One region of the Psychromicrobium lacuslunae genome, then DNA from elsewhere that is predicted to be linked to it. Evidence: riboswitches for the same ligand, from Rfam matches in the RefSeq annotation. Region 1 holds a riboswitch; each other region holds the start of a gene.
What was found. A riboswitch is a leader RNA that binds a small molecule or an ion and turns the genes downstream of it on or off. The one in region 1 is predicted to bind thiamine pyrophosphate.
Positions count from the first base shown of each region.

Region 2: it holds a riboswitch for thiamine pyrophosphate, as region 1 does, so the genes downstream of both, thiO (glycine oxidase ThiO) here and thiC (phosphomethylpyrimidine synthase ThiC) in region 1, are expected to answer to the same signal.
Region 3: it holds a riboswitch for thiamine pyrophosphate, as region 1 does, so the genes downstream of both, UM93_RS11850 (ECF transporter S component) here and thiC (phosphomethylpyrimidine synthase ThiC) in region 1, are expected to answer to the same signal.
Region 4: it holds a riboswitch for thiamine pyrophosphate, as region 1 does, so the genes downstream of both, thiM (hydroxyethylthiazole kinase) here and thiC (phosphomethylpyrimidine synthase ThiC) in region 1, are expected to answer to the same signal.

Region 1 is NZ_CP011005.1:1,333,337-1,338,762, reverse strand. Features, by position in the region: gene UM93_RS06280 (GNAT family N-acetyltransferase) at 104-586, shown strand; gene thiC (phosphomethylpyrimidine synthase ThiC) at 614-2,401, opposite strand; TPP riboswitch at 2,400-2,509, opposite strand; gene UM93_RS06270 (VOC family protein) at 2,594-3,469, shown strand; gene UM93_RS06265 (hypothetical protein) at 3,488-3,916, shown strand; gene rpsP (30S ribosomal protein S16) at 4,114-4,539, shown strand; gene UM93_RS06255 (RNA-binding protein) at 4,541-4,783, shown strand; gene rimM (ribosome maturation factor RimM) at 4,935-5,426, shown strand, end outside.
Region 2 is NZ_CP011005.1:1,826,849-1,832,274, forward strand. Features, by position in the region: gene UM93_RS08470 (DUF3107 domain-containing protein) at 90-314, shown strand; gene UM93_RS08475 (hypothetical protein) at 314-616, shown strand; gene UM93_RS08480 (thiazole synthase) at 613-1,383, opposite strand; gene thiS (sulfur carrier protein ThiS) at 1,386-1,622, opposite strand; gene thiO (glycine oxidase ThiO) at 1,619-2,767, opposite strand; TPP riboswitch at 2,761-2,876, opposite strand; gene thiE (thiamine phosphate synthase) at 2,997-3,683, shown strand; gene UM93_RS08500 (ferritin-like fold-containing protein) at 3,704-4,321, opposite strand; gene UM93_RS08505 (RNB domain-containing ribonuclease) at 4,423-5,426, shown strand, end outside.
Region 3 is NZ_CP011005.1:2,508,861-2,514,286, reverse strand. Features, by position in the region: gene UM93_RS11865 (DUF11 domain-containing protein) at 1-1,731, shown strand, start outside; gene UM93_RS11860 (hypothetical protein) at 1,738-2,247, shown strand; gene UM93_RS11855 (DUF4235 domain-containing protein) at 2,257-2,517, shown strand; TPP riboswitch at 2,642-2,753, shown strand; gene UM93_RS11850 (ECF transporter S component) at 2,792-3,406, shown strand; gene UM93_RS11845 (ABC transporter ATP-binding protein) at 3,409-4,932, shown strand; gene UM93_RS11840 (energy-coupling factor transporter transmembrane component T family protein) at 4,929-5,426, shown strand, end outside.
Region 4 is NZ_CP011005.1:2,743,300-2,748,725, forward strand. Features, by position in the region: gene UM93_RS12850 (universal stress protein) at 1-48, opposite strand, end outside; gene UM93_RS12855 (flavin monoamine oxidase family protein) at 48-1,451, opposite strand; gene UM93_RS12860 (TetR/AcrR family transcriptional regulator) at 1,672-2,370, shown strand; gene UM93_RS12865 (VOC family protein) at 2,399-2,818, shown strand; TPP riboswitch at 2,999-3,089, shown strand; gene thiM (hydroxyethylthiazole kinase) at 3,084-3,905, shown strand; gene thiE (thiamine phosphate synthase) at 3,902-4,555, shown strand; gene UM93_RS12880 (bifunctional hydroxymethylpyrimidine kinase/phosphomethylpyrimidine kinase) at 4,552-5,426, shown strand, end outside.

The sequences.
Region 1 (5,426 bases):
GACTCGGCGCAGATCAGCTCAGGTCCAGCTCAGGTATAGCTCTGAACCAGCCCTGATTCAGAGCTGGTTTAGCTTCCGTCCAGCCCCGGCTAGGCTCGTCAGTATGGAGTTCACTATTCGCCCAGCTCGTCCGGATGATTTTCAATCGTTGCCCGATATTGAACGTGCTGCCGATGAACTACTGGAGATGCCCGGCCTGCCAGCGGCAAGCAGCCCTGAGGAATATCAAGCCTCATTACAGACTTTGGTGGCCGAAGCTGATGGCAGAATCTTCGGCCTAGCCAGGATCGAGGAGATCGATGGCGAGGCGCACCTGGAGCAGCTCTCGGTGTTGCCGCCGGCGGCTGGGCAAGGGCTTGGGCGTTTTCTGCTGGAGACGGCAAAGGCTTGGGCTGCGCGTGCAGGCTATCAAGAGATGACTTTATGCACTTTTCGAGATGTTTCGTTCAACGCCCCGTTTTACTCAACCGCGGGTTTCGTGACGCTGGAGGACTTCTCGGCTGGGCTGGCGGCGCTACGCCAGCGTGAGACTGAGCTTGGCCTGGATGCACTAGGTGCCCGCGTGGTGATGGTGGCAGCGCTGTAACCCAAGCCAAGCTCAATCTCGGCTGCCTCAGTTCTGAGGAGCACCGATCGGATCTTTTTCCCGTGGCTGATAGATTTCCGCCCCAGCGGCGATAAACTCGGCCGATTTCGCCCTCAAGCCGGCCTGCATCTCCTCGATTGAGGCAACCAGAGTCGCCTGCTCGGTAGCTCCACCGAACTCGGCGCGAATATCTTGGGAGATCCGCATTGAGCAGAACTTCGGCCCGCACATCGAACAGAAGTGAGCGGTTTTCGCTGGCTCGGCGGGCAGCGTCTCATCGTGAAACGCCTCGGCGGTCGCCGGATCCAGCGAGAGCGAGAATTGATCCTTCCAGCGGAATTCGAAGCGTGCCTTGGACAGAGCGTCATCTCGTAAGTGCGCCCCGGGGTGTCCCTTAGCCAGATCGGCGGCGTGGGCAGCGATCTTGTAGGTGACCACGCCGGTCTTCACATCGTCTTTATTCGGCAAGCCAAGGTGCTCTTTGGGCGTCACGTAGCAAAGCATGGCGGTGCCGTAGCGGGCAATCTCGGTAGCCCCAATCGCCGAGGTCACGTGGTCATACCCCGGGGCAATGTCAGTGACCAAAGGTCCCAGAGTGTAGAACGGCGCACCCTTGCAAAGCTCTTGCTGCCGTTCCACATTCTCTCTTACCAGGTGGAAGGGGATGTGGCCGGGGCCTTCCACCATCACCTGGACATCGAATTCCCAGGCTCTCGCGGTCAATTCCGCCAAGGTATCCAGCTCGGCGAACTGGGCGGCATCGTTCGCATCGGCGGTGGCGCCTGGACGCAAGCCATCGCCCAGCGAGAAAGCGACGTCGTACTGGGCGAAGATCTCACAGAGTTCGTCAAAGTGGGTGTAGAGGAAGTTCTCCTGATGATGAGCCAGGCACCAGCCCGCCATAATTGAGCCGCCACGGGAGACAATGCCGGTGACCCGGTTCGCGGTCAGCGGCACGTAACGCAACAAAACCCCGGCATGGATGGTCATATAGTCCACGCCCTGCTCGCACTGCTCGATCACGGTGTCCCGAAAAATTTCCCAACTCAGCGCGGAGGCATCTCCGTTGACCTTTTCCAAGGCCTGGTAAATCGGTACGGTTCCGATCGGCACCGGAGAGTTGCGGATAATCCACTCTCGGGTGGTGTGAATATCGTCGCCGGTGGAAAGATCCATCACGGTATCGGCCCCCCAGCGGGTGGCCCACTGCATTTTGTCGACCTCCTCGGCAATTGACGAGGTCACCGCCGAGTTGCCGATATTGGCGTTGATCTTGACCAAGAAGGCCTTGCCAATAATCATTGGTTCGGATTCCGGGTGGTTGATGTTGTTCGGGATAATGGCCCGGCCGGCGGCAACTTCGGAACGGACCAGTTCGACATCGCAATCCTCACGTAGCGCGACGAAACGCATCTCCTGGGTGATCACTCCAGCCTTCGCGTAGTGCATCTGGGTGATCCGCCGACCGTAAACTGCGCGCCGGGGTTCCGGTTTGGCTCCTTGCCATTCGGCCGAGGCCGCCCCGCGCCGCACCGCCGAGCGGCCATCGTCGGAAAGCTCGCGGCCTCGACCCTGATAAGTTTCGACGTCACCACGCCCGGAGACCCAGTCGGCGCGCAGTGGTGGTAGGCCGCGGATCGGATCGCTGCCCGGGCCAGCGGTTCGATAGGTCACGAAGTCTGGATTCGCCCCTTCGGGTGAATCGTCCAAGGCGATTCTGGTGACCGGTACCCGTAATTCGCCCTCCTCCAGGTGATCCAAGGTATGGGAGGGGTGATTTTGGGCAGTGTGATGCTCGGATAGATCTGCAGACATAGCAGTACTTCCTACTTCCTTCGCCGGAATGACCCGGACAGGTTCGAACGGTCGCAGGCGGAACAGCCCGATCTCAGCCCTTTGCCAAGGGCACCCGTGTGGATAGCAAGAGGCTAGCAGATAAACCTTGGGGAAGGTGTGGGACGCGGAGTGGTCAGGAATAAATTGAAGCTTCAACTAATTGAATCGAGTATGACTACTGATCAAGACCTGCTCTCGGCCGGACTGGCCATGCAAACCGTCACCCTTAAGGTGCAGAATCTGGCTGCAATGACCGACTATTACCAGCGGGCATTGGGCTTGCAAGTCCTCAACGAGGGTGCCCAAGGGGTGGAGCTCGGTCGGGGGAGCACCTCACTGGTCAAGCTCAGCGACGCGCATGATCTTCAGTTGCCCGGTAGGGGAGAAGCCGGGCTATTCCACACTGCGCTGCTTTTTGAGGATCGGGCAGCACTGGCAGCGACGCTAGCTAGCGCCGCCCAGTTCGATCCAAGCCTTTTTGTGGGCAGCGCAGATCATCTGGTGAGTGAGGCTTTCTACTTCAATGACCCAGAAGGTAACGGTATTGAGCTGTACTTTGACCGTCCCCGGGACACCTGGAACTGGGATGGCGATACCGTGCAGATGGCGAGTAATCCACTCAGTCCGCAACATTTTCTGAGTGAGAATTTGAGTGAGGCAGCGGTGCAAGGCCAAGGGGAGGCCGCTGCCGCCGTCGGGCACGTCCATCTGCAAGTTGGCGACGTTGCGAGAGCAGAAGATTTCTATGTGCACACGATGGGCTTCGAAAGGACAGCCGGCTGGCATGACCAAGCGCTCTTCGTCTCCGCTGGCCGCTATCACCACCATATGGCCATGAACGTCTGGAACTCTCGGGGAGCCGGGCCGCGGAAGGACACTCTTGGCCTGGCCGAGGTACGGATCTCATTGCCGACCGCCGATGATTTGGGCGCCCTTGAGCAGAGGTTGAAAGACCACGGCGTTGCCACCGCTAACACGGGAGTCGAATTGCGTTTTGAAGACCCCTGGCTGAACCGGATCCGGGTTACTCTGGACACAGTCGCTTAGAGTCGAAAGAAGGCCGGGATGTCCACAAATCAACTTTTCATCGCAGATCACCGACAGGCCAGTAATTATGCCAGATCTCAAGGGGCACAGCCTGCTGAACTCATTGACTTTGGCGACGTGACAGATCTGGAGCTTGAGATTCTCGCGGAGTTGGCGGCGAAGAAAGTACATGCCACCGGAGTTAAACCCGAACTCGGCATGGTCGACGTTGATCTGGATCAGTTATTAGTGGTTCCCGATGCGGTTACCGAGGTCTTCGCCGAACTGCTCAACTTGGAAGACCCAGAAGGCCTCGACGAGTTGATCACCGAATGGGCGGACTCCGAGGAGTTTGAAGAACCCCGACAGACCGCCGATCGACTGGTCAAGCAAGTGGCCAGTTTTGCCGCCAAAATTGCTGCAGCGGATGAGGACTCCAGGTTGGCTTTGTACTTCCTGAATGCCTAAACCGAGCGCAAACCGGAAAGTAGCGCGGCGGGTTCGCCTGAAGATCAAGGATCTGGCATAATAATCAGGTACTCGATCCGCACGGCCCCTCTCTCCGTGCGCGCATTGTGTCCTTTCAGAATCCTTTGGAATCGGCCCGCCCCACGGGAGCGTGATCAAGGATTCGACCCGTTTCAGAAACAGGAGTGACCACAAAAGTGGCCGTAAAGATTCGCCTTAAGCGCTTCGGTAAGATGCGCGCACCGTATTACCGCATTGTTGTCGCCGACTCACGCACCAAGCGTGATGGCCGTGCGATCGAAGAAATCGGTAAGTACCACCCCACCGAAGAGCCCTCGTTCATCGAGGTCGACTCGGAGCGGGCTCAGTACTGGCTTTCAGTGGGTGCTCAGCCCACCGAGCAGGTTGCCGCGATCCTCAAGATCACCGGTGACTGGCAGAAGTTCAAGGGACTCACCGGCCAGGAAGGCCGCTTGAAGACCAAGACCGCTAAAGAAGCTTTCGTAGCACCGGAGAAGTCTTCGGTGATCGTGAAGGAAGCTATCACCTCGAAGAAGAAGGCTGAAGAGGCTCCGGCCGAAGAAGCCGCTGAGGCTCCGGCAGAGACCACCGAGGCTGAGTAAATTGTTGGCTGAGGCTCTGGAGCATCTAGTTCGCGGCATCGTGGATAGCCCCGATGACGTGCAGGTCGCGCTGCGGAATAACCGTCGCGGCGAGACCCTAGAAGTCCGGGTTCATCCAGAGGATTTGGGTCGGGTGATTGGCCGTCAAGGCCGCACCGCGCGAGCTCTGCGGACTGTGATCGGTGCCCTCGCCGGTGGCGATCAGGTCCGGGTGGACGTCGTCGATACTGACCGGCGTCGCTAGGTTCGGAAACCCGAGCCGCGTGAGTCATTGCGCAGCATCGGTGGTTTCTGAGCAACACGCTAAGATTGTGGCTCCGGCATTAGCCGGAGCCCTCTCTTTTTAAGAACCTCATCGTTGAGTTGAGAGTCGCTGAACTTAGATCAGGAGAAGTATGCAGGTTCAAGTAGCCCGGATCGGTAAACCACATGGGATACGCGGCGAGGTGACGGTGGAACTGTTTACCGATGCACCGGAGGAGCGGTTTGTCCGCGGGGTCATTTTCAACACTCAGGAACACGGCGAATTGACAGTCAACCAGGCTCGCTGGAACAAGGACACCTTGCTGCTCGGCTTTGCCGAGGTGCCTGATCGAAATCGAGCCGAGGAACTGCGCGGTACCAAACTCTTCATCGAAACCGCAGACGTTGAGGATGAGACCGAAGAGGGGTGGTACGAACACGAGCTGGTGGGGCTCGAGGTTCGGCTGGCCGGCCGCAAAATCGGCGTGGTGAGCGCGTTGCGGGTGATGCCGGTGCAAGACCTGCTTGTGGTGACCACCGATGACGGTGAGGAAGTGCTGGTTCCTTTCGTCGATGAAATAGTGCCGGAGGTGGACCCTGAGCAAGGTTTCGTGCTGGTCACCCCACCAGATGGTTTATTCGAG
Region 2 (5,426 bases), 490 kb from region 1:
TCAAGAAGTAAATCGCCAAGCAAGCAATGACAAGCAAAAAAACTGTTTGCGCTTGAAGTAAGCCTGAAGACCTAGAAGGAGCATCTGCGGTGGAAGTAAAGATCGGAATTCAGAATGTCGGCCGGGAAATTGTGCTTGAATCGGGCCAAGACGCCGAGGCGGTAGCGAAGCTTGTCTCGGAAGCCATTAAGGCTGGCAGCGAACTTCGGCTCAGTGACGAAAAAGGTCGCACCGTGATCGTGCCTGGCGCCTCCATTGGTTACGTAGAGCTCGGCGTTGAGGAACCGCGCCGAGTAGGGTTCGGAGCGCTCTAATGGTTGATCTGGTGGTCATCGCGCTGATCTCGGTGGGCCTGGGTGCAATTGTCTGGGCAGCCGATAAGAAACACCACAAATACGGCATGCTGCTGCCCTCGGCCATTGCCGTGGTTGCCGCGATGCTGACCTGGATCATCACCGTTTCGGCGGGGCTGTCCTATAACCCGGGTTGGACCTGGGTGCCGTGGATCGCCTCACTGGTCGCCGCAATTCTGTTCTCCACGGTAGCCTCCCTGCTGCTCAGCCGGAACCGCAGCACCTTCGATACCGCTAGGTTAACGGCAATTTTGAAGCGCTAAAACTCCACCCTGCCCAGCATGCTCGAGGAAGCTAACGCTTGCTGACGACGAGGAATCCGCCCGGATAGCGCGGCTAACCGGCCCGCGATCACCGCGTGCCGGAACGCCGCCGCCATCCGGGCGGGATTCTCTGCCCGGGTGACTGCGCTCGCTAGCAAAACCGCGTCGCAACCTAATTCCATCGCTAAGCTGGCGTCCGAAGCGGTGCCAATTCCAGCGTCCAGGATCACCGGGATCGAGGCTCGCTCGGCGATCTGCGCAATATTATGCGGATTGAGAATGCCCAGTCCGCTGCCAATCGGCGAGCCGAGAGGCATCACCGCTGCCACCCCGAGGTCCTCTAACCGCCTCGCCAGCACCGGATCGTCATTGCTGTAAGCAAAGACCACAAAGCCTCGACGAACCAGCTCCTCCGCCGCCTCGAGCAGTTCCGGCGGATCGGGAAGCAAGCTGTCCTGGTCCGCAATAACCTCTAACTTGAGCCAATGAGTTTCTAGCGCCTCCCTGGCTAACTCAGCCGTCAGCACCGCCTCGCGAACCGTGAAACAACCGGCTGTGTTGGGCAGTGGCCGAATTGAATGCTCGGCCAGCAACTGAAAGAGCGAACTATCGGAACCGGCATGATGACGGCGTAACGCCACCGTGGTCAACTCGGTCCCGGAGGCGAGTAGGGCGTCGGTAAGTACTTGACGATTACTGGCACCGCCGGTGCCCATGATGAGCCGGGAACCCAGCGTGACGCCGTCAATCTGCAGAACATCTTCCATCGTTATCCTCCTTGTACCGCGGTCACCAGGTCCAACTCGTCGCTTTCATTGAGCTCCATTGCGGCCCAGCAACGACGCGGCACCAGCTCGCCATTGCGAGCCACCGCGATGCCGAGCCTGCCGCCGTCGCTTGGCTGGCCACTCTCAAATAAGCTCCGACCAGTGTGCAGCGCGACCAGCTCAAGCACTGTTGCGCCCGCCTCGAGTTCCTGCGCGCGGCGATTCACCATGATTTTCATCTGCCCGTTCCTCGATCCAGAAGGGGCGAACGCCGCCCGTCACCCTGTTTTTCCCTGAAGCGCTGCGGTCTAAAACCAAGCGGGGTCGCGGCCGGATCACCCGTCAATAACTGCAGCGATATTTCGGCGGCCAGCGGAGCAAGCAAAACTCCGTGCCGGAAGAATCCGGTGGCCAACAGCACCTGCTCAGACACCCGGCCCAGCAGCGGTGCATTATCCACGGTGGCTGGCCGAGCGCGCGCAGTCACCTCATTCAGCGCGAGCTCAGCAACCGCGGGGAGCAATGCTTGGGCGTCCCTCAGCAGAGCGTAGACAGCGCCCGCCGATGGCAGCGAGGAGGCGTCCTCGCGTTGGCTCGCGCCGATCACCAGGCTGCCGTCCTGACGCGGTACCAGGTACACCGAAGAGCCTCTTACCAGGGCACGAACGGTGTGACTAAGCAGCGGACTCAGCTCACCGGGCACCGAGAGTCGCAAGATATCTCCATGTACCGGCCGCAGCCGGGGCGCCAGTGAAGGGCCAAGCAATTCGGCGGCAGCCACCCCGTTGGCCACCACCACCTGCTCGGCCAGCACGCTCGAGCCATCCTCCAGATGCACCTTCCCCGGGCTCAACCGGAGCGCTCTGTGCCGCACTAAATCAAGCCCAGCGAGCAGCGCCATACAAAGTTTTCGCGGATCAACCTGGTGGTCGCCGGGCACGAAGTGCCCGCTCAACCCGGCCGCTAAAAATGGCTCCTGACTCCGGAGTTCCCGTGAGCTCACAGCTTGTGTTGGTACTCCCAGCTCGCTTTGCGCCGCCATTAACTCGACTAGGGCCCGCCGGTCCGCTGCGTCCACACCGAGCAGCAAGGTGCCTTGAGCGCAGTAACCAATATCGGCATCGAGCTGACTGGCGAAACCGGGCCAGAGCGCTGCAGAGCGCAACAGTTGCTCTTGCAACGCCTGCTCTTGGAAGTGGAACTCGGTCACCGGGGCCAGCATCCCGGCAGCCGCAAAACTGGCTCCGGAACCCGGGTCCGGATCAATAATGAGCACCGAATGTCCGGCTCGTTTTAGCCGCCAGGCAATGCTGAGGCCAATCACTCCGGCACCGATGACGGCGACGTCGACGACCCGGGCGCGAGCCACAGCTGGGACAGGCACAGTGTTTTCCTTCCCTACGCCGGTATGATCCGGATCAGGTATGACGGTCGGTGTGCTCGTTAGACACACCCTCTCAGCCCTTGGACGGCGGGCTCCCGCGGTGTCTTCAGTCTAACCGTCCGGCTTGCCGCTGCCCAGTTCCGCCCAGGTCCAGTTCCGCCCGGGCCCAGTTCGAGCGCAGTGCCAAAGCAACAAGGAATGCTGTCGGGCCAGCGGCTAGGCTGGTTGAGTGAACAGCCTTCTCGACGCCTCTCTATATTTGTGTACTGATGCCAGAACCGCTCGCGGCGACCTAGCCAGCTTCCTCGAGGAGGCTTATGCCGGCGGGGTGGACATTATTCAGCTCCGAGATAAGCAGATCGAGGCAGCCGCCGAGTTGGAGGCGCTTGAGGTGCTGCGGAGCGTTGCTGAGCGGCACGGCAAACTGTGGGCGGTTAATGACCGCGCGGATATTGCCTTACTTAGCACAGCTCCGGTGCTTCACCTTGGTCAGCAAGATCTGCCGGTTACCAGCATGCGCCAGCTGTTGCCTGAGGTGCTCGCCGGTTTATCTTGCCACAACCCCGCTCAGGTCGAACTCGCCCAGCACAGCCCAGTTGATTATTTCTGTGTCGGTCCGCTCTGGGCCACACCCACCAAACCCGGCCGGGACGCCGTCGGGCTGGAACTCGTTGAGTTCGCTGCCAGCCAGCACAGCGTCAAACCGTGGTTTGCGATTGGCGGCATCGATGAAACTAATATCCGTTCGGTGTTGGCCGCTGGTGCGAGCCGAGTGGTGGTGGTGCGCGCGATTACCGAGGCCAGTGATCCTCAGGCCGCTGCGGCCGAACTCAAGAGAGCAATCCGTGAAATCCATGAATTCCGTGAACTCGGTGAGAACCGTGAACTCGGTGAACTGGCGCCAGAGCAGAACTAAAATCAGCGCGGAACTGGTGATCAGGCGGTCAGCCCCAGCTGGCTCATCCGGCGAGAGTGCTGCTTGGTAAGGTCCGCCATAAGCTCTCCACGGAAACTGCTCTCTTCGGGCAGGAAGCCGCTTTCAATGCTGACGCGCTGAGCCTGGGTGAGCGCTTCGCCCACCAGCCTCCTCCCCCAAAGCGCCAGGCGGGAAGCTAGCCTGGGCTCATCATCAAGCATCTTACGCAGCCTGCCCTGCAATACCAGGGCCTCCCCTGGTGCCTGAATCTCGGCCACCAGATCACGGGTCGGAGTGTCCAGCAGCTGGCTGACCGCGGTGTAGAAGTCAGCGGAAATGGTATCGATGACATAGGCCTTCATAATCGACTCGTACCAATCAGCGGGTCGAGTGCGATCATGAAAAGAATCGATCGAGGCTTGAAAGGGCCGCATCACGCTCTCCGCCTCGTAGCCGAGGTCCGCCAGCCGGGCAACCACCAACTCGAAATGCTCAAACTCTAGCACCGCCATCCGGCCCAGTACTGCCCGGTCGTGCAGCGTGGGCGAGAACCTGGCGTCGGAGGACAGCCGCTCAAAGGCGGAGAGCTCACCGTAAGCCATCACGCCGAGCAAGTCGAGCACAAAACGATCCGTCATGAAGGTAACTTTATGCCTAAGCTCCCAGTTGCCACCGATCATGAACTTCCATACTGGCCTGGAGTTGACCTCGCTTTCTTTGATCGAGATAGGCTGAGCTGGTGCCTCACTCTCAGATTGTTGTGCCAGACGATGACGTCCAGCTCAAAGCAGCCCTTGCCCAGTTACGAGTTGAATTCAAGCTCGAGGAGCAGTTCAGCGACGAGGTGATGGCTGAGCTGTCCAACAGCCTGCAGCACCATAAGCTGCCCGAACTCGATCTCAGTCAGCTGCCCTTCATCACCATCGACCCACCAGGGTCAATGGATTTGGACCAGGCAATGTATTTGGAACGCACCCCAAGCGGTTACCGGGTGCACTATGCCATCGCCGACGTTCCTTCTTTTGTGCCGCCCAATGGCGCCTTGGACGCCGAAACGCGCCGTCGCGGTCAAACTATTTACACCCCCGACGGCCGGATCCCGTTGCACCCGGCTGAAATGAGCGAAGCCGCCGCCAGCCTGCTGGCCGATCAATTACGGGGCGCCTTCGTCTGGCAGATCGAGCTGGATCAGCAGGGGCAGACCTCGGCGGTCGCTGTGCGCCGCGCTCAAATCAAGTCGATTGCCAGGCTTGACTACCAGCAAGCGCAGCAGGAACTAGAGGCTGGCACCAGTTCCGACTACTTGAGCACTCTGCAGCTACTCAAAGAAATCGGCCAGTACCGCATTGAACTGGAGCGGCAACGCGGCGGCGCCAGCCTGAATACTCCCCAGCAGGAAGTGGCACACGCCAACGGTGGTTACCAGTTGATCTTCAGGCCAGCGCTGGCAATAGAGGACTGGAACGCGCAAATCTCGCTGCTGACCGGGATGGCGGCGGCTCAGCTCATGCTCGACGGTAAAGTCGGCTTGTTACGCACCATGCCAGCTCCGGATCAGGCTGCCTTGGAAAAATTCCGAGCACAGGCGGTGGCGCTGGGGAAACCGTGGCCCGCCGGAATGGCCTATGGGGAGTTTTTACGTTCCCTCGATATCGCCGATCCGCGGCAGCTTGCGCTGATGCATGCCGCCACCTCGCTTTTCCGCGGAGCCGCGTACACCTCCTTCGACGGGACGTTACCCGA
Region 3 (5,426 bases), 1.2 Mb from region 1:
GATCAACTGCTACCCAATCTGAACTGTCCGGCGGTAACCCTCGAGCCCGGGGCGAGCACAGAGATTTGTTCGGGTAGCTACACCCTCAAAACATCCGATGTGGATGCGGGAATGGTGACCAACAGCGCTACCGCAACTGCGACCGCACCGGATAACTCGACGGTCAGTAGCAGTGCCTCGGTCAATACACCAACCGCAAACGATGGAGCGCTAAGCCTCGAGAAGAGGTACGATCCGCCGGTCGATGCGAACAACAATGGTCAGATCGACGCGGGCGAAAAGGTTAAGTTCAACTTTGTGGTGTCCAACACCGGTTCGGTCACGATCAATGGCATTGCACTCACGGACAAGATGCAACTGGAAAATCTGGATTGCAAATCTACCGTGTTGGCTCCCGGCGAATCGATGAATTGTTCCGGGATCTATACGTTGACCCAGCAAGACATCAACAACGGTAGCGTCAAGAACGTCGCGGTAGTCAATGGCAATAAGCCAGATGGCTCGGCGGTTGCTGAGGCCACCGCCGGGGTCACGGTGCCGCTCGATCAGAAGCCCATGCTGGGCTTTGTAAAGCAGATCGCGGGCACCCACGACCTGAATAACGACGGCCAGCTGGCCACCGGGGACAGCATCGACTACAAATTCACCGTGCAGAACACCGGCAATGTGCCGGTCACCGCGGTGAGTGTTGCCGATGGCAAACTGACCGCGGCCGGGGTGCAGATCTCCTGCCCGAGCACCGAGCTCGCGCCCGGCGAGAGCGTTGACTGCACCGCGACATACTCGATCACCCAAGCTGATACTGATATCGGCGAGGTAGTGAATACCGCGCAAGCCACGGCGCAGCACGGCGAGACGAAGATCGATTCGGTGACCTCAACGGCAACCCAGCCGCTCACGGTGCGTGACGGCCTCAGCCTGGAGAAGAAGATCGGCCAGACCAAGGATCTGAACCGGAACGGAAAGCTCGACGCCGGGGACAGCATTGAGTACCTCTTCACCGTAAAGAACACCGGGACTCGCACGGTCACGGGCGTCGCCGTGAACGATCCACTGGTGAAGGTCAGCTGTGCTGCGGCAAGCTTGGCAGCGGGTGCTAGCACCGACTGCAGCGCGCTGTACACGGTCACTCAGGCCGATGTGGATGCCGGGGCGGTCAAGAACACTGCGACCGCTGGCGGCAAGACGCCGGACGGCAAACCGATTGTCAGCGATCCGGACTCGGTGACCAAGAATTTGGATCCGACGTCTAGCCTGCAGCTACTCAAGAAGGCCGGAGCGGTACAGGACGCCAATGGCAATGGCCGGAAAGATGCTGGAGACACCATTGTTTACAGCTTTACGCTGAGCAATACTGGCAACACCACGCTGCTCAAACTGAGTGTCACCGATCAGCTGCTCAGCAACGCTGGGGTCAAGCTGAACTGCACGGTGCCTCAGCTCGCACCGGGCAGCTCGGTGACCTGCACCTCGGATCCCTACCGGATCAGCGCCGCTGACGTGGCTGCCGGAGCCGTCTTCAATACCGCCACCGCGACCGGAAGCAGTAACGGCAAATCACCGGTTGTCTCGCCGCCGTCGAGCGTGAAGACCGCGCTGGACCCGAAGACCAAGCCGCTACCGAACACCGGTGTCGACAATATCTGGCTCTTCGGTGCAGGCGGAGCGGTGCTCTTGATCGGCATCCTGCTGGTGCTTTTCGCAGCACGCCGCCGGAAGAACAACTCCTAGGAGATTATGAAATACCGAGTTGGAAAAGACAGCATCCCGATGAGTAAGGGCGGTCTGCCTGGCGCTGGCGGCATCGCCAGCATTGCGGTGGCGACGCTGACGGTTCTCGGTTTGGCAGCTTGTACCCCAGGGGAGTCCAAGGACTCGAACTCCAGTAGTGCACCGAGCAGTTCGAGCGCCCAGGCCAGTCAAGGGCTGATCTCTCCGCAGTTGCCCGAGATTCCAGCGCTGGACGGTGCCAAAGGTATCCGGGCCAACACCACCTTGGCTCAGTGCTCCACCAAACCGGGCGCCGTTTCTGCGAGTGGCAAGGTGAAAAATTCGACGGCCGAAACCGCTGATCTGGTGGTCACCGTGGATTGGGTGACGGCGAGTTCGGATGTGATGGCGCGCGGCGTCGTGGTGCTCAAGGGCGTCCCAGCCGGTGAGAGTAAGGACTGGAAAGTCAACGCTCAGCTGTCCTATCAGCAGCCGGTCAATTGCATCTTGACCGCGCAAGCTGGAACTCTGAAGTAGGCTGAAGACATGAATCTGTTGTTCAAACTTTTGGCCGCGGGAATCAGCTTCGGCGCCGGCTTCGCCGCGAATAAGCTGGTGGACACGATCTGGACGAAAACCACCGGGAATGCGCCGCCCAAGGACGGCGAGAACCTGGAACATAGCCTGCGTTCCGCGCTGACCTTCGCGATCGTCTCAGCTACGGTCGCCGCGATCATCCAGACCCTGACCGGTCGAGGCGCGCAGCGCGCCATTGCCAAGTTCAATAAGTCCCGGGATCTGACCTAAGCAGCTCCTCACCCAGTCACCTCGTTCCACCGGCCGAGTGTGCAGATCTACATCTTATGACCCTGTTTTAAGATGTAGATCTGCACACTCGGTGTGGGTTAAGTCGGTGTAAACTTAGACAGCAAAGTTACGACAGGGGAGCGCCGCCGCGAGGTGGGCGCTGAGAGTGCGGATAACCGCAGACCCTCGAACCTGATCCGGTTAGTACCGGCGAAGGGAGTCGAGCGCTCTTCGGCGTGTGAAAGCCCGCCGCCCCTCCTGAAAAGGAGGAAGCATGACTAGTACAACCTCAACCCCAGTTAGCTACCGCTGGCGAGTAGTGGATATTGTGGTCGCCGCGGTGATTGCGGTCGCCGGTGGCGTCATTTTCTGGGCCTGGTCGGCTCTGGCCACCGGAATTAGTGTGCTTTCCGCCGGATACCCGCCGCTCAGCGCGCTCTGGTCCGGTGGCTGGTTCATCCCGGCGGTGCTCGGCGGGCTAGTGATCCGCAAACCTGGCGCGGCACTGTTCTGCGAAATGGTGGCCGCAACCGGCGAACTCATTGCCGGATCCCCCTATGGCGGCACAGTACTGCTTTCCGGCATCTTGCAAGGCCTGGGCGCCGAACTCGTCTTCGCTGCTTTCCGCTACCGTTCCTGGCGGCTTCCCGCCTCGGTGCTGGCCGGAGCGGCGGCTGGCCTCATGTGTGGCATTAACGACTGCTTCCTGCTCTGGGGCTGGAACATCGAATACACAGCTGATTTCAAAGCCGTCTACATCGTCTTCTGCATGATTTCTGGCGCCGTGATCGCTGGACTGCTCTCTTGGCTGGCTACTCGCGGACTCGCGCGCACCGGGGCGTTATCAAGCCTGGGAGCCAGGAACGCGCATCGGGAACCGATCGTCTGAGCGTGCCGGCAACCAGATCTGGCCCGGCGCGGATCACGGCGGAGAACTGGTCTTTCCGCCGCGCCGATCGTGCCGCAGCCGTGCTGCACGGACTTGACTTCAGTATTGCGCCCGGTGAACGGGTACTGCTGCTAGGCCCTTCCGGTTCGGGGAAGTCCACTCTGCTGCACGCCTTAGCGGGTGTGCTGGGAGACGGCGATGCTGAGGAAACCGGCACCCTGGCCCTGGACGGCACACATCCCAGGGCAAGCCGTGGCCGAGCCGGATTGATGCAGCAAGACCCGGAGACCCAGGTGATCTTGCCCCGGGTTGGTGACGATGTCGCTTTCGGCGCGGAGAACCTCTCGGTACCGCCCGAACAGATCTGGCCGCGGGTCAACGACGCGCTGCGCGCGGTCGGCCTCGATCTGCCGCTTGACCATCCGAGCAGTTCGCTTTCCGGTGGTCAAAAACAGCGGCTGGCGCTGGCCGGAATTCTGGCCATGCAACCCGGATTGGTTCTACTCGACGAGCCAACCGCCAACCTGGACCCCGAGGGCGTACTCGAGGTGCGCGACGCTGTTGCCAGCGCCTTGGCTGATCGCTCGGCCACCCTGATCGTGGTGGAACACCGGGTGGAGGTCTGGCGTGACCAGGTTGACCGAGTTCTGGTGCTAAATGCGCAGGGCGGTTTGGAAGCTGACGGCACTCCTAGGGAGGTGCTAGTAGCGAGGGGCGAAGCCTTGGCTGCGCAAGGTATCTGGCTGCCCGAGCATCTGCCAGAGCTGCCGCCGTTCAACTCGACACCCGGCCGGCAGCTGATGACTACCGAGTCCTTAGCAGTAGGTCGCAGAGCTGTTGCTGCCGCGCAGGGCTTGAACCTGGAAATACAGGCCGGTCAGGCGCTCGCAATTACCGGACCGAATGGCAGCGGTAAATCCACCCTGGCGCTCACCCTTGGCGGCTTGCTCAAGCCGATTTCCGGTGTGTTGAAGGCGGAGCCGGAACTCGCCGATGGCCTTGGCGCTCAGCCGAGGAGCTGGAAAGCCAAAGATCTGATTGCTCGGATTGGCAGTGTCTTCCAGGAACCGGAGCATCAGTTTGTTACCGGAAATGTGCGCGACGAGCTTGCCTTCGGCCTGCGACATCAAGGACGCCGCGGCACCGAAAAGGAGGGCGCCGAAAAGGAGTGGGCCGCTCGAGTCGATGAATTGCTTGAGGCCTTGGGCCTGGCTGACTTTGCCGAAGCGAATCCATTCACCCTCTCCGGCGGTCAAAAGCGCCGACTTTCGGTGGCCACCGTGATGGCGGCCAAGCCAAAGCTATTGATCCTCGATGAGCCCACCTTCGGACAGGACGCGCTGACCTGGGCGGCCCTCATCGAACTGCTCCGGACAGCGCTGCTCGAAGGCAGCGCGGTGGTTTCGGTAAGCCATGACGAGCAGTTCATTGAAGCGCTCAACAGCAGGCAACTACTGATGCCTGAACAACCCGAGTCAAGGCTTTCCGACCCTCGACTAACCTCTGAGAGGAGGCCTGGCCGGTGAACGGCGGCTGGTTGGCGGCGGCGAACCCGCTGAGCAAGCTGGTAGCGGTTTTTCTGCTCACCTTCTCGCTCGCTCTCTCGGTGGATTGGGTTTCCGGCAGTGTGGTGTTGCTTTGCTTGCTCGTGGTGTTCCCGCTGAGCGGCGTTTCCTGGTGGACTTTGCTGAAGCGGATCTGGCCGGTCCTGGTCGCGCTCACCCTGGCTGCCTGGGGCACTGCTTTGGCTTCGGCGGATTCTGGCCGAGTGTTGCTCGACTGGGGGTATCTCAGTGTTAGCGAGGGTTCCTTGGCTACCGGCATTGCGATTGGGGTTCGCGGTATAGCGATCGCCCTGCCTGCAGCACTCCTGGTGCTCAGCACCGATCCCAGCGACCTGGCTACCGCACTCGCGCAAAAATGGCGGCTTTCACCGCGATTTGTGATGGGCACCCTCGCGGCGATGCGGCTGATTGGCGTAATGGCCGAAGAGTGGCAGACGCTGAGTATGGCTCGCCGA
Region 4 (5,426 bases), 1.4 Mb from region 1:
CGCCTCCTGCCCCCTGGCATTCGCCTGGTAGCAGACCACGTAACGCATCAGGCACCAGCCGATGATGGAGCCGACTGCGCCGGATTTACCGACGAGCTAGCCAACTCAGCGATGATATTAGTCGCGGTAGCCTGGCCAATGCGCACCGCGCCATCCACGTGCTGATAGCCCTCTGCGGCCAGATCGGAACTGGACCAGTGAATCGGCCCCACCGGAGTGCGTTGATCGGCACCGTAGCGGTGTAGGCCGCCCAGGTCATAGCTGGCGGCATAGGCACCGCGGGTCCACTCTTCGGAGCCCCAATCCGATTCGTAGTAAACCACTGGCTCCAGCGCTTGCGGGCCGAGGTAATTGGCGATCGACTGCAGAATCGCAGCTTTGCGCTCCGCCGCACTGAGCGTAAAAGCATGATCGGCTTTTTCGTCGGAAACAAAGCCCACTAGAGTGCCTCGCGGATCCTCATAGTTGGTGTTGTCGTACACTTCCTGCACTAATTCTGCGGCACCAAAACCGGTACCGGACAGCCCGTCGGCACGCCAGAACGGGGTGTCGTAGACAGCATGGACCTTGATCACCAGGCCGAGCGACTGATGCTGGTGCATCTGATGCTGGCGACGCGGCAACGGCGGATTGAAGGAAACCCGGGAATAGAGATTCGGCGGCACTGCCATCACTACCCGACGCGCCTCAACGCTCACGCCCTCGGCCTCCACCCGCACCGAGTCCTGCTGCCAGCTGATAGTGCGCACCGGAGCGTTGAGTATTACGTCCTCAGCTAGCTCGGCCGCCATTAACTCGGAGACCTGCTGCATGCCACCCACCACTCGCTTATCCAGAATGAAAGCGTCATCCACCAGGTTGCTGAACGAACCAGCGGAGGCCGACATCAGCACGGCTTGTAGAACAGAGAAGGCGTGCGCTGGCTTGGTCAACATGCCGCCGGCGATGAACAGACCGATGCAGTTACAGGCCTCTTCATCATCCGACTGCTGACGCAACCAGTGGTGAAAGGAAATCGTGTCGAGCTCACGGGCCCTGGGGTGCGCCCAGGGCTCCTCGGCGCCAATCTCGGCGGCCAGTTCATCCAACAGCACGGTGAGCTTCTCCATCTCGGCTGCGGTATGCGCCGAGACCGGGAACAATTCGCCGGTATAACGGGTGCGCTGCCCCTCGGCCGAGAGATAGACCGACTCACCCTCGCGATAGCGGCTAAACGTCTGCAGGCCGAGTTCTTCGAGTAGGCCGAGCAACGCGGTCTGATCAGGCGAAACCCACTGTCCGCCGATTTCGAGGGTGGCACCGTCGATCTGATTCGTCCAGGTTCGACCTCCCACCCGGTCCCTCGCCTCTAACACCACGACGCTCAGACCGGACTGGCGCAGCTTACGAGCGGCGCTCAGACCCGAGGGTCCGGCTCCGACAATGACGACATCTCTGCTCAATACGCTCATGACTCCCCTTGCAACTCTGCTCTCGGTAGCTAGTGCCCACTACCCGTATTACCGCCACAGCTAGCGACTACAGCTAGCTGCCTATAGTTAGGCGCCTGCCATTAGGCGTTGACAATTAAATGAATATAATTCATTTAATTGTAGCTTACGTCACATTTGGCAAAAAGGACAGCCTGCTATCGGATGAGATAATCGATTCTTGACTTCTGGAGGAAATAACATGGCGAGTGACCCGGCAGGGCGGCAGAGCGAGGTCCGCCGAAAGGCCGGTCGACCGACTAAGGCGGTGCTTGAGCTTGGCCGGATCACTCAGACCGCGCTCAAGCTGGTCCGTCAGGAGGGCTACCAGGGTCTCACCATGTCGGCGCTTGCCAAACGTCTCAATGTGGCGCCCTCAGCGCTCTACAACCACGTGCGCTCAAAACAGGAGCTGCTGATCCTGATCCAGGATCACCTGATGTCCTTGGTTGAGGTAGCCTGTTTCGACAGCAAGCCCTGGGATGAAGCCATTCAAGACTGGGCTCGGTCGTATCGCGACGTCTTCGCCCACCACACTCCGCTGATTCCATTGATAGCGGTCCAGCCGATTACCAACTCCCCGCAGACGTTGAGGATCTATGAAGCAGTGGCGCGGGGCTTTCAGCGCGCGGGCTGGCCTGAGGATGAGATCGTGAATGCCATTGTCGCGCTGGAATCCTTTATCTTCGGCTCGGCCTTGGACGTCACCGCCCCGGAGAATATTTTTGATGTCGGCGAGCTGCAGGCGGAGGCACCGGTGATTAGCCGTGCGGTGGCCAGCAGGGAAACTCGCTTTGGTCGCTACACCGCGGCCCCCGCTTTCGAACTGGGCCTGGCAGCAATCATCCAAGGCTTGCGCTGGCAGCTATCGACCTTGTCGGAGGGCCGCAGTACGATCTGAGTAACCATTCACACATTGGAGGATTCAGATGGCCACTCGACTCAACCCTTACATCAGCTTCAACGGCAAAGCGAAGGAGGCAATGGAGTTTTACCAGTCTGTACTTGGCGGCGAACTGACCTCCAGCACCTTCGGCGAATTCCAGGCACCGGTGGAGCCAGCAGAACTCGATTTGATTATGCATTCCCAACTGGAAACCCCTAGCGGCTTCACCCTGATGGCCTCGGACACTCCGGCGCATATGGGTGAACTCAAGGAGGGCAATAACTTCTCAGTCTCGCTCAGTGGCGACGACGATGCCGAGCTACGCGGTTACTGGGACAAGCTCACCGAGGGCGGCACCGTCTCAATGCCGCTGGAGAAGGCCCCCTGGGGTGACTCCTTTGGCATGCTCACCGATAAATTCGGTATCGACTGGCTGGTCAATATCACCGGCGCTGCTGAATAACAGGCAATAACTAGCGGAAGCGGAGAGCCGCGGCCACTCACCGCGCGGGTCGGTTTGAACACCACTTCGGTGCTCGGGCCGGCCCTTCGCTATTAACACCTAGCAGCACCCCCCAGCAGCACCCCCCCAGCAGCACCCCCCAGCAGCTCTGTTGGTAGCCGGTGCGCTATCGTGGTGTTAACACGTGACACGGGGTGCCCCGAAGGCTGAGAACACACCCGTCGAACCTGATCTAGTTCGTACTAGCGAAGGGATGTCGCGCACCATGCGCACGCCAGAACAACTCCTCAGCTTCAGCCAGTCTGCCCTGCTTGAACTGCGCGAACGCTCTCCCCTGGTGCAATGCATCACCAATACCGTAGTGACCAACTTCACCGCTAATGTGCTGTTGGCGCTGGGGGCAGCGCCCGCCATGGTTGACATTCCGAAGGAGGCTGGCTCTTTCGCGGAGCTTGCCTCCGGCCTGCTGATCAATCTCGGCACCCCGCATGCCGAACAGCGTGAGGCAATGCTTGAAGCGGTTTCGGGCGCTAACCGCGCGGACAGCCCTTGGCTGCTCGATCCGGTGGCGGTTGGCTCGTTGCCAGTCCGGACGGCACTTGCGCAACAACTCCGCGGGCTACGCCCTAGCGTGATTCGCGGCAATGCCTCCGAAATCATTGCGCTGGCCGGGAGCGGCAGGGGCGGGCGAGGCGTGGACGCTGCCGACGAGGTGGCGGCTGCACAAGAGTCAGCTATCACTCTAGCTGCTGCAGGGAGTGTAGTTGCGGTCTCCGGCCCGACAGATTTAATCCTTGACCAGCAGCAGCGGGTGCTCAGCTCCAACGGAACGCCAATACTGACCAGAATCACCGGCGGAGGATGCGCGCTAGGGGCGGTGATGGCGGCTTTCGCCGGATTGAGCAACGATCGGCTGGCCAGTACTGTCGCTGCCGTCTCGGTCTACACCGTGGCCGCCGAGATCGCTAGCAGTAACAGCCAAGGACCGGGCAGTTTCGCCCCCGCCTTCCTGGACAGCCTGGCCTCTATCGGTCCCGATGACCTGGCCGCCCGTGCCAAACTGACGGTTGTGCAGGTCGGCCAATGACCCTTGATCTTTCTATCTATCTGGTCACCGATTCGAAACAGGCTGCAGCACAGGGACGCCCACTCGCTGAGATAGTGCATCAAGCGGTGGCCGGCGGAGTAACCATTGTGCAAATCCGTGAAAAGGACGCCCCGGCGGCAGCTTTTCTCAAAACCGTGGGCGAGGTGGCAGCAGTCTTACCGAGCCACGTTCCACTGCTAATCAATGACCGAATCGACATCTTCCTGGCGGCTCGGGAATCGGGCATTAAGGTCGACGGCGTGCACCTTGGGCAGGCTGATCTGCCAGTCTCACTGGCTCGGAAGATCCTGGGCCCCGAGGCGGTCATCGGTTTGAGCGCCGGCACCGTTGAAGAACTGCGGTCGGCCGCCCAAGAACCAGGGCGCGTCGATTACATTGGCATCGGAGCCCTGCATCCAACTTCCACAAAGCTCGATGCCCCACCGGCACTGAGCCTGGCAGGCTTCAGCGCACTGTTGGAGTTCTGCACTCTCCCGGCGGTGGCCATCGGCGGCGTAAGGGTCGAAGATCTGCCCGGTCTCCGTCAGGCCGGGGCAGCCGGGGCAGCGGTGGTTTCCGCCATCTGTTCGGCGGCGGACCCCCAGCTCGCCGCCCGTCAACTCTCAATCGCCTGGCGAGGAAAAGCATGAGCAGTCAAATACTAGACACCTCAACCACCGAGATTCCCCGGGTACTCAGCATCGCCGGCACCGATCCAAGTGGTGGCGCAGGAATCCAAGCCGACCTGAAGAGCATTGCCGCGCAAGGCGGCTATGGCATGGCCGCGGTGACGGCCTTGGTAGCGCAGAACACTCAAGGGGTGCGCTCGGTACACCTTCCGCCGGTCGAATTCCTCGCCGAACAGCTCAACGCAGTCAGCGATGATGTGCAGATCGACGCGGTCAAAATCGGCATGCTGGCCAATCAACAGGTGATTGCGGTGGTCGCTAAATGGCTTGAGCAACAACGACCGCCGATTGTGGTGATCGACCCGGTGATGGTGGCCACCAGTGGTGATCGGCTGTTGGATGCCGAGGCCGAAGATGCGCTCCGGAAGTTGCTGAGGTACGCCGATCTGGTCACCCCAAATCTGCCCGAGCTTGCCATCCTCAGCGACTCGGCCCAGGCCACCGACTGGGCCGAAGCACTTGAGCAAGCAACCAAGCTATCGCTCAAGTTTCAGGTCGCCGTGTTGGCCAAAGGCGGACACCTCGATGGGGACCTTGCCCCAGACGCACTGGTTGAGGGAACCACGATCAGTCATTTCCCGGGCCGCCGGGTACAAACCAGCAATACCCACGGCACCGGCTGCTCGCTTTCCTCAGCCTTGGCGACCCGTCGCGCGGCCGGTGAGACCTGGCCGGAAGCGGTGCGGCAAGCCAAACGCTGGCTGACCGAGAGTATCCAGCACGGCGCAGACCTTCGAGTTGGCCAAGGTAGCGGTCCAGTCAGCCACTTTGCCGGACTCTGGCAGCGCGGCGGCCTGGAAACCGCACCGACCGCCGCTGAGCTAGAACAGGA